2 regions of the Brevibacillus sp. FSL K6-6036 genome follow, and region 1 is predicted to be linked to the other one. Evidence: a T-box and tRNA genes for the amino acid it is inferred to sense, from the RefSeq annotation. Region 1 holds a T-box; the other holds one or more tRNA genes.
What was found. The T-box of region 1 lies ahead of serS (serine--tRNA ligase). A T-box ahead of a tRNA ligase gene usually reads a tRNA of that ligase, here a tRNA-Ser.

Region 1 (3,272 bases):
GCATCCCGCATGTTGATCTGGCCTTCGATCGTATTGGCCCATGTGGGAGAATTGGCGTCTTCAAAATCAGCCATGAATACCCGAGCTCCGGAATTGCACGCATTGATGACCATTTTTCGGTCTCCGGCAGGACCGGTAATCTCCACTCTCCGGTCCTGGAGATCGGTCGGCAAATCGTTCACTTTCCAATCGCCGTTGCGAATATGGGCTGTTTCAGGCAAAAAATCAGGAAGCTGCCCTGAGTCGATGAACTCCTGCTTCTTTCTGCGCAGCTCCAAGAGCTCACTCCTCCTGCCGCCAAAGGCGCTCTCCAGCTTGATCAGAAACGAGATCGCTTCCGGCGTAAGTATATCGGCGTACTGCGGCGGCATTTCGCCTGTAATCAAAACATCTGCCGGGTACTGATTGGTTTGAATCGCAGTCAATATGATCTCCTCCTCTCCTTGTGCAGGAAACGTTATAATACAGGTAAATTAATCTTTGTGTATTATAGTACAGTAGGTTCAAAAAAAATGGCTTTAATCCAATAGCCCGCTTCCACTGCAATGACTGCAGGAGATACATCCGTCACCATGGCAGTGATGGCATGCTGACCCGTGATCATCGCGCCCGGCGCCGCCGCACTGGGGACAATTCTGCTCACCGTTTCCTTCACAACGATAACAATTCATCCTTAACTCCTCCCATCAACTGTAGTAATACAATATTCGTAATGTTTGAAGTTATTATATAACAGTCATTTCTGTTGTGCAACACATTTTCTAAAAATTCCGCCACTCATTTAACTCTTTGTTTTTGCAGACAAAAAAGCAGCTTTCTGTATTAGAACAGAAAACTGCTTTTCTAGATAGCCAGAAATCATTTTGATCTGCATTATTTGGGAGCGATTTTCTCCAGACCACCCATATATGGACGAAGCACTTCCGGAATCAGGATGGTGCCGTCCTCCTGCTGATAGTTCTCCATCAGCGCGGCAACTGTCCGGCCAATCGCCAGTCCCGATCCATTCAATGTGTGCACGAACTCCGGCTTCGATTTGCTGTCGCGGCGGAAACGAATGTTGGCCCGACGCGCCTGGAAATCCTCAAAGTTGGAACAGGACGAGATCTCCCGGTACGTATTGTAGCTCGGAATCCACACTTCCAGGTCGTACTTTTTCGCCGCTGTAAACCCGAGGTCGCCGGTGCACATGCTCATGACACGGTAAGGCAGACCGAGCAGCTGCAGGATCTTCTCCGCATTTTTCACCAGCTTTTCCAGTTCCTCATAGGAATCTTCCGGCTTGACGAACTTCACCATCTCGACCTTGTTGAATTGATGCTGGCGAATCAGTCCGCGCGTATCGCGGCCTGCCGATCCCGCTTCCGAACGGAAACAAGCGCTGTATGCCGCATAGTAGCGAGGCAGCTCTGCACCATCCATGATCTCGTCGCGGTGCATGTTGGTTACCGGCACCTCTGCTGTCGGGATCAGGAAGTAATCTGGTCCTTCCAGCTTAAATGCGTCTTCCTCGAATTTTGGCAATTGACCTGTTCCCGTCATGCTTGTCCGGTTCACGATATACGGCGGCAGAAGCTCTTCATAGCCGTGCTCCGTCGTATGCAGATCGAGCATAAAGTTCATCAGCGCGCGCTCCAGACGGGCACCCAGTCCTTTGTAGAAAACAAATCGGCTGCCGGTCACCTTTGCCGCTGTTTCGAAGTCGATGATGCCCAGTTCTTGACCAAGCTCCCAGTGCGGTTTGGGCTCAAAAGAAAACTTTCTTGGCTCGCCCCACGTCCAGGCAACGACGTTGTCATCCTCCGACGTGCCTACCGGAACGCTCTCATGAGGAAGGTTGGGCAAGCTCAGCAGAATTTGCTCAAGCTGTTCATCGAGCTGGCGCAGTTCTTCGTCCAGCACCTTGATTCGGTCGCTTACTTCCTTCATCTCTGCGATCAGATGGTCAGCGTTCTCTTTGTTGCGCTTCAATACCGCTACCTGTTCGGATACAGTATTTCGTTTGTTCTTCAAGCCTTCCGCTTCCTGGATCAACTGGCGGCGCTTTTCATCCACCTCGGCAAACTGATCCAGTGCAGAAATATCCTCATTGCGATCCGCCAAACGGCGTCTTACTCCGTCTAAATCGTTGCGCAACACTTTTACGTCTAACATAGATACCCCTCCAACATCGTTGATTCTTCTTGCACGCAATGAAAAAACACCCGTCCCCTATGGTAAGGGACGAGTGTTGGTAACCCGCGTTGCCACCCTTGTTGATATATGCCTGCTTCCGTTTCCCGGCATATACCCGCTTGAATCCGCCGTAACGGGGCGGTGCCGGGCAAAGTTGATCCTTTGCCACTCAGAGATGGATTCCCTTGCAGACTGGGTCGGTTTTCACCTGCCACCGACTCTCTGGGCCAAGCGCTTGCAAAGTACTAGTCTCTTCATCGCGTTCCTTGTTTGTTATCTTCTATTGTTAACTGTACTACAGGTTCTATACCTGTGTAAAGATCGTGAAAAAAACCGGCACCATTATCGGTACCGGTTTTGGACATGCATCTTTTACGGACAATCAGCCACGGTATTCCTTCACCATGTCGACGAAGTATTGATGCAGCCGTGCATCCTCCGTCAACTCCGGATGGAATGCTGCCGCCAAATAATGTCCTTGCCGAGCAGCCACGATCTTTTCTTCATACTTGGCAAGTACCTGACCGGCTTCGCCTACTTCCATGATATACGGCGCCCGGATGAAAACGGCTGGATAATCCGCCGCTACTCCTGCGACCGGAAGCTCGACCTCAAAGCTTTCCTTTTGGCGGCCAAAGGCATTGCGCTCCACCTTGATATCCATCAATCCGAGATGGCAGTCGTCTTGGCCGTTTATGCGTTTGGCGAGCAAAATCGCTCCCGCACATGTACCGAATATCGGTTTTCTGGCTTGGCCAAACTCGCGCAGCGCTTCGATAAAACCGTATTTATGCATCAGCTTGCTGATGGTCGTGCTCTCTCCGCCGGGAATGACCAATCCGTCCAGATCTTCAAGCTCGTCCACTTTTTTAACTGCGACTGCTGTCGCACCTGCTGCCTCCAGCATGCGGATATGCTCAGCGACAGCTCCCTGCAAGGAAAGAACGCCAATTTTCATGATCGGTCACCTTACCATCCGCGCTCTTGCATGCGGTCTGCTTCACGCAGCTTGGAGATTTCCAGACCCGGCATAGCTGTACCCAGTCCTTTGGAGACGCGGGCAATCAGTTCATAGTCAGTGTAGTGTGTGGTTGCTT
Region 2 (3,272 bases), 1.9 Mb from region 1:
GGGCGAGCTGCGTACGGAAATGGCCCCAGTCATTTGCCTGCTCTGTTTTTTCGGAGATCGAGCATCTCAGGACCGGAGAACAGCCTGATCGGCGAATCGCCTCGTCGGCGACTGGATGGAATTCCTGGGAGGCAAAGATCGCTTTCACATCGGCATGTCCCAGAATAAAGGCCACGTCGTCAGCGTTCAGCATGTAATTGATCGGGACCATAATCACTCCCGCCCTGGCGAGGGCAAAGTTGAGAATGACAAAATCCATTGAATTGCGGGAGAGCACAGCTGCCCTGTCTCCCTTTTGCAGTCCAGACGCCAAAATCATATGCGCTGCCTGATTGGCCAGGATGTCCAGTTGTTCGTATGTAAGCGCCTCGTTCCCAAAGCGCAATGCAATCTTCTGCGGAAATCTGCCTCGGCTTCTGCGCAAAATATCTCCCAGCGTATTCCTTCTCGCCCGCTGAATTTCTTTCATGGACATCCCTCCGTCATTTTTCCTGCCTCTATTATACAACGAATATTCAGAAAAATAGAATCATTATTCTTTCCCGATATATCCATGCAATGTAAAAAACCCCTGACTCGAAATCAGTCAGGGAGAAGAACTCAAGGTTATGAGGTTGTATCTATAGTATAGTATATATTCGAGTATATACTCAACCGGGATATATTAGTAAACGGAAACAAGCCGCACCTTGGACAAATTCTTTTTGCCCGAGCGCGACAACTCCCGCTTTCCATATTTGCATGGTTTCAATCCGGTCCGTTAACCTGCCTACTCCAATCAAAAAAAATGCGGCGACCCGATCTGCATTAGTAAGTCGCCGCAGCCCCCAAGAAGTTTAGTCTGAGTGCTTACCTACAGAATATATCAAAGGGTACATACCATGCGATATGAAGTCGATGGCTACGGAAGAAAGTTTTGGTTTTTGCCATAAATGTATCGCAAAAATTTCAAAATTGCCTATGTTCCATTGATACATGCCCTTTAACTCGATAGAATAAGTGGAGACTGGTTCTTTACTCACTGGAGGTGTTCCCCTTGCTAAAAACGCCCCTTGGCCGTCTTCGTTTTATCGGCCTCATCGAAGGAATTTCGTACCTCGTCCTGCTTGGAATTGCCATGCCACTGAAATATTTTCTGGAGATGCCAAAAGCTGTGACGATTGCCGGTTCCTTGCATGGCGTGTTTTTCGTATTGTTCATGCTGGCACTCGCCCATGTCTTTTTCGCAAACCGGTGGTCGATCCTGCGGGCGCTCGGCGCGTTTGTCGCGTCTTTGATCCCGTTTGGAAATTTTGTTCTCGATGCACAATTGAAAAAAGAAGAAGCTTCCATGAAGCGATCATAAAGGAAACGCTTGACGACCTTCTCCCGTCAAGCGTTTTTGAATAGATGGGGTATCTGAAAAAAAGAAAAAACAGGTGCAAGACCTGTTCGCAGTGCTTTCTTATGGCGGAGGGAGAGGGATTCGAACCCCCGTGACGTTGCCGCCTAACGGTTTTCAAGACCGCCCCGTTATGACCACTTCGGTATCCCTCCGCATGGTTGAACAAGTTATACTATAACATACTCATTCCACTGAAAGCAACCGTTTTTTACAAAAACGAGCTTCCTCCAAACGGGGAAGCTCGTTTCCTGTACCGGCCTCAAAACAGCTGTCAATTGCCTTTGACAGCAGCTTTCTCTTCCTGAAACCTATCGCTTCACGACAACCAGCTTTAACTCCGTTAGCTCTTCGATCGCGTATTTGATTCCTTCCCGGCCCATGCCGCTTTCCTTGACACCGCCGTAAGGCATATGGTCGACGCGGAAGGTCGGGATATCGTTAATCATGACGCCGCCAACATGCAGCTCATCTGCCGCTTTCAATGCGAGTGACAGGTTTTGCGTGTAGAGTCCGGCTTGAAGGCCGAAACGAGAATCGTTTACGAACTCAATCGCCTCCTCTACAGAGTCCACCGGATTGATCAGGACGACCGGTCCGAATACCTCCTGGCAAGACAGTTTGGCGTCTGCCGGAACTCCTGTCAATACGGTAGGCTGCAGCACCCGTCCATCTGCTTTTCCTCCGCATTCTACCCTGGCGCCTCTCTCCCTGGCTTCCTCGATCCAGGCCAAGGCCCGATCCGTTTCCTTCGGAGAAATCATCGCGGAGTAGTCTGCTTCCTCGGACAGAGAGTCGCCGCCGACCAGCTTTTTGGTCTCCGCCACAAAGCGCTCCACGAATGTCTCGTATTCATCCCTGACCACATAAATCCGCTGTACGGAGATGCATACCTGTCCGGAGTACGCAAATGCGCCAAAAATACAGCGCGGGATGACCTCGTCGAGATTTACCCCTTTATCGATGATGACGGCAGAATTGGAGCCCAGCTCCAACGTAACCCGCTTGAGTCCGGCCCGATTGCGGATGTCGATGCCGACAGCCGGGCTGCCGGTAAAGGTCAGTGCTTTCACCCTCGGGTCTGTCACGAGGAGATCGCCTACTGTTGCTCCGCTGCCGGTCACAACATTTAGTGCTCCCGCTGGCACTCCGGCCTGCTCGGCAACCTCCGCCAGAAAATATGCGGAGAGAGGCGTCTGGGATGCCGGCTTGAGCACGACGGTGTTCCCTGCAGCCAATGCCGGACCAACTTTATGGGCGACCAGATTCATCGGGAAATTGAAAGGAGTGATCGCGCCAATCACGCCCAAAGGCTCACGCACGGTGTATGCAAGGCGCCCTTCTCCTCCGATGGCGGCATCCAGCGGCAGTGTTTCGCCGTGAATCCTTTTTGCTTCCTCCGCAGCGAATTTGTAAGTCTGTATTGTACGGATCACTTCGCCGCGAGCGGTTTTGATCGGCTTGCCTGCCTCCAGCGCAATGATTTTGGCAGCCTCCTCCAGCCGTTCGTCCATGATGAATGAAATTTTCTCCAGAATAGCCGCACGCTGATAAGCAGGCATGCGCCGCATTACCACCGAAGCCTCCTGAGCTGCGGAAATAGCCTTTTCTACCAGTTCGGCGTCCGCCTGCGCGATTTCCGCTATCTGTTCCCCGCTGTAGGGAGCGTAGAGCGGCGCGTAGTTTTTGGCCTCCACCCACTGCCCGCCAATGTAGCACGCTTTTTTCATCCATCCAGCCTCCCTCTCATCGACTCTCCTATGAGTTTTCCCGATATACGTCTTTCAGTCCGCGCTATTCTAGCCATTCCTTTATGCTTGTGAAGGCGTACACAGTTCCTCTAACACTTTCTCCATCACACCCAAACCTTCCTCCAATTGTTCGTCGTCAA

Region 2: it has a tRNA-Ser gene. The T-box ahead of serS (serine--tRNA ligase) is inferred to sense a tRNA for this amino acid. The anticodon was not compared.

The regions. Positions count from the first base shown of each region.
Region 1 is NZ_CP150173.1:28,088-31,359, reverse strand. It holds gene aceB (malate synthase A) at 1-425, opposite strand, end outside; gene NST37_RS00130 (hypothetical protein) at 488-643, opposite strand; gene serS (serine--tRNA ligase) at 874-2,154, opposite strand; T-box leader at 2,217-2,442, opposite strand; gene pdxT (pyridoxal 5'-phosphate synthase glutaminase subunit PdxT) at 2,558-3,136, opposite strand; gene pdxS (pyridoxal 5'-phosphate synthase lyase subunit PdxS) at 3,145-3,272, opposite strand, start outside.
Region 2 is NZ_CP150173.1:1,949,720-1,952,991, reverse strand. It holds gene NST37_RS09755 (acyl-CoA synthetase) at 1-469, opposite strand, end outside; gene NST37_RS09750 (DUF3817 domain-containing protein) at 1,037-1,345, shown strand; tRNA gene NST37_RS09745 (tRNA-Ser) at 1,448-1,536, opposite strand; gene NST37_RS09740 (aldehyde dehydrogenase family protein) at 1,693-3,111, opposite strand; gene gabT (4-aminobutyrate--2-oxoglutarate transaminase) at 3,193-3,272, opposite strand, start outside.